2 regions of the Vibrio sp. T11.5 genome follow, and region 1 is predicted to be linked to the other one. Evidence: predicted binding sites of a transcription regulator. Region 1 holds the regulator's gene; the other holds the start of a gene.
What was found. The regulator CRP, encoded in region 1, controls carbon source genes, mostly activating them, when cyclic AMP is high. The targets are predictions, from matches to a motif close to TGTGANNNNNNTCACA.
Positions count from the first base shown of each region.

Region 2: a site for CRP is predicted at 4,141-4,156, ahead of OH455_RS13490 (CTP synthase). Genes of this name have one in related genera too.

Region 1 covers NZ_JAPPTP010000020.1:52,349-58,213, reverse strand. Annotated here, with positions in the region: gene astD (succinylglutamate-semialdehyde dehydrogenase) at 1-457, shown strand, start outside; gene OH455_RS17760 (DUF1338 domain-containing protein) at 637-1,428, shown strand; gene crp (cAMP-activated global transcriptional regulator CRP) at 1,674-2,306, opposite strand; gene OH455_RS17750 (phosphoribulokinase) at 2,549-3,418, opposite strand; gene OH455_RS17745 (YheU family protein) at 3,506-3,718, opposite strand; gene OH455_RS17740 (hydrolase) at 3,758-4,735, opposite strand; gene OH455_RS17735 (TIGR02444 family protein) at 4,747-5,223, opposite strand; gene OH455_RS17730 (ABC transporter ATP-binding protein) at 5,220-5,865, opposite strand, start outside.
Region 2 covers NZ_JAPPTP010000012.1:44,968-50,832, reverse strand. Annotated here, with positions in the region: gene OH455_RS13500 (multifunctional CCA addition/repair protein) at 1-807, shown strand, start outside; gene eno (phosphopyruvate hydratase) at 1,039-2,337, opposite strand; gene OH455_RS13490 (CTP synthase) at 2,416-4,056, opposite strand; gene mazG (nucleoside triphosphate pyrophosphohydrolase) at 4,219-5,013, opposite strand; gene relA (GTP diphosphokinase) at 5,256-5,865, opposite strand, start outside.

The sequences.
Region 1 (5,865 bases):
GCAAACCAACTTACAAAGCCTTGGCGGCGTGAGTTTGCTAGAAGCCAAAGCGGGTGAAGCGGCATTTGTGTCTCCGGGCATTATTGACGTGACGCCAATTGCTGATCTGCCAGATGAAGAGTATTTCGGTCCACTACTGCAAGTGGTGCGTTACCAAGGCTTGGAAAAAGCCGTTGAGCTGGCAAACGATACGCGCTTTGGCTTGTCGGCTGGTCTCGTTTCCACCGACGACAGCGAGTGGGATTATTTTGTTGACCACATCCGCGCTGGTATTGTTAACCGTAATCGTCAGTTAACTGGCGCGAGCGGTGATGCACCATTTGGTGGTCCTGGTGCTTCGGGCAACCTACGACCAAGCGCTTACTACGCAGCAGATTACTGCGCGTACCCAATGGCTTCAATGGAAGGGGGAGAAACACTACTACCCGCGACCTTAAGCCCGGGTGTTGAGTTATAAATATATTTTAAGGGTTTCCCTTACCGCCTCCCTTTTAGGGAGGTTTTTAAACGTCACAGGTTGAAGGCTATCTGATCAGATTTCTGGATAAATTTGGTCAGATAGCCTCCTTTATAAAAAATTCAGTCAACAATAAGTATAACTCCGTTAACGTAGACAAACCCAAACAAGGAGGCGTTATGACGCCACAAGTTTTATTCCAGTCGTTATGGAATGACTATATTCAACGCTTATGTCCCTCTGCTGATAACGTTCACCAGCTGCTTCAGGAAAATGAGCCGCTGATCAATGACCACATCGCCCTGCGTACATTTAACGTAGCGCCTTTAGGTATTGAAACACTGGCCAAACCATTTATCGACGTGGGCTACAAGCCATGCGGTGATTATGAGTTCGAAAGCAAGAAGTTAGTGGCGAAACATTTTGAGCACCCAGATCCAAAACAGCCGAAAGTGTTTATCAGTGAGTTAAAAGTGAACGAGTGTTCTCCAGAGCTTCAGGCCATCGTTGCCAAGCTAGTTGAGCAATTGGACACCGATAAACTCAAAGGTCATGAGTTCTTGTCTGGTGGGCGTCTGTGGGATCTGAGTTTTGCTGATTACCAGTTACTAGCAAAAGAGAGTGAATACGCTTCCTGGCTGGCGGCACACGGCTATGGTGCCAACCACTTTACAGTGAGTGTCAATCAATTAGATGCGTTTGAGGAAGTGAAAGGTGTCAATGATCACCTACGTGAAGCTGGTTTTACGATCAACGAATCAGGCGGTGAAGTAAAAGGCTCACCTGACGTGCTGCTTGAGCAATCCTCCACCATGGCAGATAAAGTGCCAGTGACCTTCACAGAAGGGACTGAGATGATTCCTGGTGGCTTCTATGAGTTTGCTAAGCGCTACCCGATGAGTAACGGTGAACTCTACCCAGGATTTGTTGCAGCCTCTGCTGATAAGATCTTCGAGAGTACTAACGGGTAGGAAAATCTGAGAACGGACTTCGTCCTCGGGAACGCTGCGCTTCGAGATTCGGGCTGCGCCCTGGTGAAACAGTCGTCATTCCATAGACCGACGAAGGAGGGAGTAGGGAATCTTTATAGATTTACCTGCTTGTTTGAAGAGATCCCCAACTCGGTCGTCCCTCCCTCTCGGGGATGACATAAGCAAACAAAAAAGCCACCAATGTCTCCATTGGTGGCTTTTAAATTCTTAGCGGTTAATCGAAATTAACGGGTACCGTAAACAACGATTGTTTTACCGTGGGCAGAAATTAAGTTCTGCTCTTCTAGCATCTTCAAGATACGACCTACGGTTTCACGAGAACAGCCAACAATCTGACCGATTTCCTGACGAGTGATCTTGATCTGCATACCGTCTGGGTGCGTCATTGCATCTGGCTGTTTTGCCAAGTTAAGCAGTGTCTGCGCGATGCGGCCTGTTACATCAAGGAATGCCAAGTCACCGACTTTCTGACTGGTCACTTGCAGGCGGCTTGCCATTTGTGCAGATAGACGCATCAGGATGTCAGGGTTAACTTGGATTAGCTGACGGAATTTCTTGAATGAAATTTCTGCTACTTCACAAGGAGATTTGGCACGAACCCATGCCGTACGCTCTTGGTCTTCTTCGAATAAACCAAGTTCACCGATAAAGTCACCTTGGTTTAGGTAAGAAAGGATCATTTCCTTACCTTCTTCGTCTTTAATAAGTACAGCCACAGAACCTTTGACAATGTAGTAAAGAGTCTCTGCTTTTTCGCCCGCGTGAATAAGCGTGCTTTTTGATGGGTACTTATGAATATGACAGTGTGAAAGGAACCACTCTAATGTTGGATCGGTTTGAGGTTTACCTAGAACCATAATATCTCACTTCCTCTGCAGGGTACGCTTGCTACTTTCCATGTTTTAGCTAAGCCTTGAATCAAGACCTACTAGGATAAGAGCACTTTTCAAATGCTGCAAGCCATCTTTGTTTCGGTTTCAAATAGTATCTTTTTTTGAAATCTATTTCTTGATTTTAATCGGGTACATCTTACGATTTTCTACGCAAAAATGTGCACATGATCACGGTATGAAAAGTAATCGTGTTTAGAACGCGAGTCTTAGCCAATTTTTCCGGTTTCAATTAACTGTTGCAAGATAGGGCGAACAATCAGCTCGACAGCGAAACTCATTTTTCCGCCCGGCACCACGAGCGTGTTGTGACGTGACATAAATGAACCGTCAATCATCGCCAGCAGATATGGGAAGTCGACATTCTTGATACCACGTAGGCGAATGACAACAAAGCTTTCATCTAAGCTTGGGATGCCTTTAGCATTAAGTGGGTTGGAAGTGTCGACGGTCGGAACACGCTGGAAGTTGATGTGAGTTCTTGAGAACTGAGGAGTGATGTAGTTGAGGTAGTCGTCCATCGAACGGACAATTGAATCCATCACCGCTTCACGCGAATGGCCGCGGTCACGGGTGTCTCTGACAAACTTTTGGATCCATTCCAAGTTGACAATGGGTACCATGCCGATCAGAAAATCGACGTGCTGAGCGACATTCACATCGCCATCAACGACGCCACCGTGTAAGCCTTCATAAAACAGCACATCAGAGTTTTCTGGCAGTTCTTGCCACGGCGTAAAGGTCCCCGGCATTTGGTTGTATGGTACGGCTTCATCAAAGGTGTGCAGATAACGACGTACCTGACCTGTCCCTTCGTTACCGTATTTACGGAAAAACTCTGCGAGCGCCGGAAAGTCGTTGGCCTGCGGACCAAAGTAGCTAATGTGACGACCTTGCTCACGGGCTTTACGAATTTCGACATCCATCTCTGGGCGAGTAAAACGGTGAAAGCTATCACCTTCGACCCAAGCGGGCTTGACGTTCATCATGTTGAACATTTTGCGGAACGCTTCAGATGTCGTAGTAGTGCCTGCACCAGAAGAACCGGTGACGGCAATGATTGGATGTTTTGCTGACATGACAAACCTTGTCTGTAAATAACTGTCCCTTGTTGCATGTCACTATAACACGCTTTATTGGAAGGGCACGGTATGATGTGTTTTAAATTAAAACTTTTGCTTGAGTTGAATATCGACGGTTTCGTGAAGCTCGGAAAACACCACAACAGCCTCGCCTGATTCGAGCTGGCTTTTTATTTGCTCGACTTTGTCTGGTAGGGATATTTCCAGTTCACCATAGTCAGTGCCCTCGCGAAGGACGAACTCACGAATCAGGTTGTCTAGTGTGTCTGGGTCAATTTGTTGCCATGGAACGATCATAAATACCTCTGTCTTTTATGCTCGAAAAGTTGAGGGCTATTATCCAGAAACCGCCAGACTTTGGTAGTAGGCTGGTAACGCTTCTTCTAACCAGAACCTAGGTTTGAGTGCGCTGCCAGTTAAGAAACCAACGTGTCCACCTTGTTCGAACAGCCGGTAGTCGATATTGTCAGGGAGGACATACTTAGGGATCACCGCATCGGTCATGAAAGGGTCGTCTTTAGCATGGATGATTTGTGTCGGTATGCGAATGTCTTTCAATTTGTGGATACCCGAACAACGTTGATAATAATCTTGTGCATCTTTAAAGCCATGCAGTGGCGCAGTGATCAAGTCATCAAATTCAAACAACTTGGTGACTCGCTTAATGCTCTGGTAAGACACATCGAGTTCGCCTTTAATTAGGTGATGTTTCCGCAAAGCCGTTTTTTTCAACGATGAGAGTAAATAGGTCTTATAAACCTTGGAAAAGCCCTTCTCGATGCGTTCTGAACAAGCCGATAGGTCAAGTGGTGCCGACACTATGGTCGCCGCAGAAAGCAGAGGCGCTTGATTGTACTCAGCTAGATAGTTAGCCAACATGTTGCCACCGAGCGAAATTCCAACGGCGACTTTGGTTTCGTTCGGCACTTGTTGATTGAGCTGCTCAAGGAAGAAACGCGCATCTTCTACTTCACCGGAGTGATATGCCCGTGCTCGGTGGTTAGGTTTACCGCTACAGCCACGGAAATGCATCATCACAGATAGCCAACCTTGCTGAGAAAATGCGTGCATCAAGCCATTGGCATATGGGCTGTAAAAGCACCCTTCTAGGCCATGAAACAAGATAAAAACAGGCTTTTTCTTCGCGTGTTCAGTTTGCCAGTCTTCACTCCACGCCAGATCGAGGAAATCACCATCTGGAGTATTCAGGGTTTGCCACAGTGGTTCAAATAGCGCTTTTTTGCGAATAAATCGTGGCGCTAGAGTTTGCAGGTGCGGATTGGCTAATCCTTTGGCAGCAATAAATTGAGTCATAAGAAAGCCTGTCAGTGGGTGAGGTCATCGATGGATTGGGCAAAAACGGCGTGTAAATGTTCTCCGCCAAGCTGACGACAATATCTTAACGTCAGCGGTTCATCTTGGTTATTCTGTAATTCTATACTATTGATGCAGTCGACCAGATCAGACTGCTGCTGCTTTTCGAGTTGTAATTCGAACTGCAAAGCTTCTCTGTAGAGGGTATCAGAAACATGAGATTTGAGCTTACGGCGCAGGTCGCGATAGCTGTGTAACAAGGTTTCTGAGCGCCCCAAACATTCTTCGACTTTATGCCAGTCTTCATCGAGAAAGGCAGCTTGCTGCTCATCAAGCCATTTCAGCAGCAACAGCAAGTTTACATTGCCTTTGAACTGGTTTTGTAAATTCAGGCACGCATCTTTGACTTCCCTAACACTGTAATATTGTAGGCTGAACTGCCATAAGCGCTCTAGTGTCAGAGATGTTGATGCGTGCTTTGAGCTCATTGACCGTTAAACTCCTGTTCCATCTGCTCCAGCTCTTCCTGTAGCGCCATCCATTCCATTTCGACGTCTTCCAGTTCGGCTTTGGCCTGACTCTGAACGGTTAATATCTGATTAAGTTTAGCTTTGTTTTCCGCTTCATACAGCGAGTTATCAGATAATTGCGTTTCTGCTTCCGCTAATTGATGACCAAGGGTCTCCATCTTAGCCTCAAGTTTAGTAAGTGTTTTGCGTGCAGGAGCGGTCTGTTTACGGAATTCGGCTTCACGACGCTTTTGTTCTTTTTTGGCAGCGGCACTATTGATGTTGCTCTTTTCTGGTTGTGCAGATTGCGCTTCGCGGCGTTCAGCTTTTTGCTGTTCTGTCAGCCACTTGTAGTAATCATTCAGATCACCATCAAAAGGGGCAACCTGACGAGCATGAACTAAGTAGAGATCGTCTGTGGTCGCGCGCAGCAAGTAGCGGTCGTGTGAAACAATCACCATCGCACCTTCGAACGTTTGTAGAGCCAGCGTGAGAGCTTGGCGCATGTCTAAGTCTAGGTGGTTGGTCGGCTCATCAAGCAGTAATAAGTTTGGTTTTTGCCAAACGATCAGAGCCAGTACGAGGCGAGCCTTCTCTCCGCCAGAGAAAGGGGCCACTTTT
Region 2 (5,865 bases), on a different contig from region 1:
GTACTCCGAGTCGCACGTTTCGCGGCGAAACTACATCACCTTGGTTTTACCATCGCTCCAGAAACTCAACAGTTAATGGCTCAGATTGTCGAGTCTGGAGAACTTGCGCATTTAACAGCTGAGCGTGTGTGGCAGGAATGGCACAAATCGCTCTCAACCCAAGATCCGCAAGTTTTTCTATCGGTGCTTCGCGACTGCGGTGCCCTCAAAGTGATTCTTCCCGAACTGGATCGCTTGTTTGGTGTACCTCAACCAGAAAAATGGCACCCGGAAATCGATACAGGTATTCATAACCTTTTAGTGGCGAAACAGGCAGCTTTGCTTAGCCCATCAACCAAAGTGCGCTTTGCTGCTCAGATGCACGACTTAGGCAAAGGCGTGACACCAAAGAATGAATGGCCAAGCCATAAAATGCACTGTCATACAGGGCTGAAGCTGATTAAATCGCTGTGTGAACGTGTCAGAGTCCCTAATGAATATCGTGACCTCGCATTGATGGTCTGTGAGCAGCACTCCAATATTCATCGAGCTGCAGAACTTCGCCCAGAAACCAAGCTCAAAGTTCTGAATAAGTTTGATGTTTGGCGTAAACAAGAGCGCTTAGAAGACATTCTGATTTGTTGTATGGCTGATAGTCGTGGACGCACTGGGTTTGAAGATATCGACTACCCGCAAAAAGCCATTTTTGAGCAAGCCTATCAAGCCGCACTTTCCGTCAACGTGCAAGACATTATTAAAGATGGGTTTAAGGGTGCGGGAATAAAAGAAGAAATGGAAAAGCGAAGAGTCGAGGCGATTCGAAAATAAGGATGCGGGATGCGGGATGCGGGATGCGGGATGCGGGATGCGGGATTATTCTCCCCCTCTAGTGAAAAACGCCGTCAACCACTTCAATAAATCCTCCCCTTTTCGAAGGACGAAGCCGTTCCCGATTCTCGGAGGGCGAAGCCCGTTCCCGCCTCCCAATAAAAAAAGCGCTCCACCTAGGTGGAGCGCTTCGAAAGCTTTAAAGCGAATAATTCAGCAAATTGCTATAAATTACTGACCTTTAACTTCTTTCAGACCGTTGTAAGGAGCACGCTTACCTAGTGCTTCTTCGATACGGATTAGCTGGTTGTACTTAGCAACACGGTCAGAACGGCTCATAGAACCCGTCTTGATTTGACCTGCAGCTGTACCTACCGCTAGGTCAGCGATAGTTGCATCTTCAGTTTCGCCAGAACGGTGAGAGATTACTGCAGTGTAACCTGCATCTTTAGCCATCTTGATTGCAGCTAGAGTCTCAGTTAGAGAACCGATTTGGTTGAACTTGATAAGGATAGAGTTAGCTACGCCTTTCTCGATACCTTCAGCAAGGATCTTAGTGTTAGTAACAAATAGATCGTCACCTACTAGTTGAAGCTTGTCACCTAGTAGTTCAGTTTGGTGCTTGAAACCATCCCAGTCAGACTCGTCTAGACCGTCTTCGATAGAAACGATTGGGAATTGGTTAGCTAGCTCAGCTAGGTAGTGGTTGAACTCTTCAGAAGAGAAAGTCTTACCTTCGCCTTTCATGTTATAGATGCCAGCTTCTTTGTCGAAGAACTCAGATGCTGCACAGTCCATCGCTAGAGTTACGTCTTTACCTAGTTCGTAACCAGCAGCAGCCACAGCTTCTGCGATAACTTCTAGCGCTTCAGCGTTAGACTTAAGGTTAGGAGCGAAACCACCTTCGTCACCAACTGCAGTGCTGTAGCCTTTAGACTTAAGAACTTTAGCTAGGTTGTGGAATACTTCTGCACCGATACGTAGGCCTTCTTTAAGAGTCTTAGCACCAACTGGTTGGATCATGAACTCTTGGATGTCAACGTTGTTGTCTGCGTGCTCACCACCGTTGATGATGTTCATCATTGGTAGAGGCATAGAGAACTGACCAGCAGTACCGTTTAGTTCAGCGACGTGCTCGTATAGAGGCATGCCTTTAGCTGCTGCTGCAGCTTTAGCGTTCGCTAGAGAAACAGCTAGGATAGCGTTAGCACCGAACTTAGATTTGTTCTCAGTACCGTCTAGCTCGATCATTACTGCGTCGATCGCAGCTTGGTCTTTAGCGTCTTTACCCACTAGAGCTTCCGCGATTTCACCGTTTACCGCTTCAACTGCTTTAAGAACACCTTTACCTAGGAAACGAGCTTTGTCACCGTCACGTAGCTCAAGAGCTTCACGTGAACCAGTTGATGCGCCAGATGGAGCAGCCGCCATACCTACGAAACCGCCTTCTAGGTGTACTTCAGCTTCTACAGTTGGGTTACCACGTGAGTCGATGATTTCACGACCTAGAACTTTAACGATCTTAGACATTAATGTTTCCTCTCGTTCAAATATAAATGTCAAATTTAAAAGGCAGCAGCACAACCTTCGCCACTGCCCGTATCCTTTTTACTTCTCTAATTCGCTGCGTTGGAATTCACCAGCCGCTTTTACGAACCCTGCGAATAGTGGGTGACCATCGCGAGGTGTCGAAGTGAACTCTGGGTGGAACTGAGCCGCTACAAACCATGGGTGAGCTGGATTCTCAATCACTTCCACAAGTTTCTTATCTGCTGACAGGCCCGACACTTTTAGACCCGCTTTTTCAATTTTTGGACGCAGATTATTGTTCACTTCGTAACGGTGGCGATGACGTTCATGAATCGTCGCGCTACCGTAGAGTTCACGAGCTTTAGTCCCTTTCTCTAGGTGACATAGCTGAGAACCAAGACGCATCGTACCGCCTAGATCAGACGTTTCGGTACGTTCTTCAACTTTACCTTCACCGTCTACCCACTCTGTGATCAAACCTACCACAGGGTACTTGGTCTCTTTGTTAAACTCTGTTGAATGTGCACCTTCCATACCCGCAACGTTACGCGCGTATTCAATCAGTGCTACTTGCATACCCAGACAAATACCTAGGTAAGGTACCTTGTTTTCACGAGCGTATTGCGCTGCACGAATTTTTCCTTCCACGCCACGATCACCGAAACCACCTGGAACAAGGATAGCATCTAGACCTTCTAGCGCTTCTTCACCTTTGGTTTCTACGTCTTGTGAATCAACGTATTTGATCTTAACGCTCAAACGGTTTTTTAATCCTGCGTGTTTCAGCGCTTCGTTGACTGACTTGTAAGCATCCGGCAGTTCGATGTACTTACCAACCATACCAATGGTCACCTCTGCCGTCGGGTTCGCTTCTTCATAGATAACCTGTTCCCACTCAGTCAGATCAGCTTCAGGAGCAGAAATACCGAAACGAGAACAGACAAGATCATCCAGACCTTGAGATTTGATCAGTTGAGGGATCTTGTAGATGGAATCGACGTCCTTCATAGAGATAACTGCTTTTTCTTGCACGTTACAGAAAAGAGCAATCTTCTTGCGCTCGTTCGCTGGGATCATACGATCTGAGCGACAAACTAGAATGTCTGGTTGAATACCGATAGACAGTAGCTCTTTAACAGAGTGTTGTGTCGGTTTCGTTTTCACTTCGCCCGCTGCGGCAAGGTAAGGAACCAATGTTAGGTGCATAAACATAGCACGTTCACGCCCCAGCTCTACGGCTAGCTGACGAATTGCTTCCATAAATGGTAGTGATTCGATATCACCCACAGTACCGCCGACTTCAACGATAGCAACATCATGACCTTCAGAACCAGCGATTACGCGGTCTTTGATGGCGTTAGTGATGTGAGGGATAACCTGAATCGTTGCACCTAGGTAATCACCGCGACGTTCTTTGCGGAGAACGTCTGCGTAAACACGACCGGCAGTGAAGTTGTTGCGCTTAGTCATCTTGGTACGAATGAAACGCTCGTAGTGACCAAGATCTAGGTCAGTTTCTGCGCCATCTTCCGTAACGAACACTTCACCATGCTGAGTTGGGCTCATTGTGCCCGGGTCAACGTTGATGTAAGGGTCAAGCTTCATCATAGTCACTTTAAGACCACGAGCTTCAAGAATAGCGGCAAGAGATGCTGCTGCAATACCTTTACCTAGAGAGGATACGACCCCGCCAGTAACAAAAATGTAATTTGTCGTCATGTTTAACCTGAAATTGGTTGAATGAGGGAAATGGATTTCTTCTGGACGGGAGATAAATATACCAGAAGACCCTTATCGCCACAACGTGAAATCTATCACACTGCTATTTTTTATTTTTTGCTTCAAATCAAATTCAAGCAGCTCGACACACTGGGTTTATTGTTACGATTCTCGACGTTTCACCTCATCCCACATGCTATCAAGTTGCTGTAAGTCGAAATCTGTCAACTGCTTACTTTGTTCAGCAACCATCTTCTCAACCCCTTTAAATCGCCGAGAGAATTTGAGATTTGCTTTACTTAATGCCGATTCAGGATTTTGCCCAAGATGCCGACTTAAGTTCACGACTGCAAACAACAAATCCCCCAGCTCAAGCTCAACTTTTTCATCATCAGGGGACACCTGCAGAGCCTCATCCATGACTTCATCAACCTCTTCGCGTACCTTGTCGACAACCGGGCCCAGCGAGTCCCAATCAAAGCCAAATTTGGCACATTGGTTCTGAATTTTGTTGGCACGTGAAAGCGCTGGGAGCGAACTCGGTATTGAGTCTAGGATACTTTGCTCTTTTTTGCCCAATTCAGCTTTTTCTTTGGCTTTTTCCGCTTCCCAGTTGGCGTTGATTTCTTCGTCTGATTCGAATTCAATATCAGAAAAGACGTGGGGATGACGGCGAGTCAGCTTCTCATTGACCGTGTCAACAACATCGGCGAATTCAAATAACCCCTGCTCTTTCGCCAACTGGCTGTAAAAGATAACCTGAAACAACAAATCCCCGAGTTCTTCCTGCAGATTCGGCCAATCACGATTGTGAATTGCATCCACTACTTCATACGTTTCCTCAATCGTATGCGGGACAATCGTGTCAAAGCTTTGTTTTAAATCCCACGGGCAACCACTCTCAGGATCACGAAGCCGCGCCATAATCTGTTCTAGCTGTTCAATCGGGTGACTCATTTTCTCTGTTCCTTTAAATCTATCTAAAGAAAAAGGTGAGCGGTACAACCACTCACCTTTAAAAATTTCTCGTCATCCCCAATCGCTCGTCTCACTCTAGGGAATGACCACTCTTTTTTACTAAGTAGTTGGCTCTTCTAACAAGGCAACAAACTTACGAGACTCCTGAGCATAGCTTGCCTATGTGATGGAGCGAGTATAGTGAAGTTAACGCAGTTAGAAAGCCAAATACGACGTAAAAACTAGCCGAGGCGTTTTACCGACATAACATCTTTAATCTGTTCAACTCGCTTCGACACACGCTGCAGAATCTCAATATTGGTGACCTCTAGATCAAAATCCATAATCGATAACTGCTTGCGATAATCAACACGACTTTTCATGCTGGTGACTTTAATTTTCTCGTTGGCAAACAAGGTGGTGATGTCTTTCAGTAATCCGCTGCGCTCCATCGCTTCTACACGAACTGTCAGGATATAAGAACCAACAAAGCCACTCCCCCATACGGTATCAATGATGCGTTCTGGTGCATGGTGGCGCAACTCTTCAAGCTGTTCACAGTCAGCGCGATGCACTGAAATACCTCGACCTTGGGTGATATAACCTGAGATTTCATCCCCTGGAATCGGCTGACAGCAGCGCGCAAGATGCGTCATCAGGTTATCAACCCCTTCCACAACGACTGCGTCTTTCTTAGGGCGACTTTGCGCTGGTGCTTTAGTCTCTGCTTCTTGAAGCTTTTCTAATGCTTGTTGATCTTCTTCCTCGGCGGTTGGCTTATTGACCAAGGCATTGATGTGGTTGATAACTTGGTTGATACGTAAGTCACCACTTCCGATACCAACGTACAGT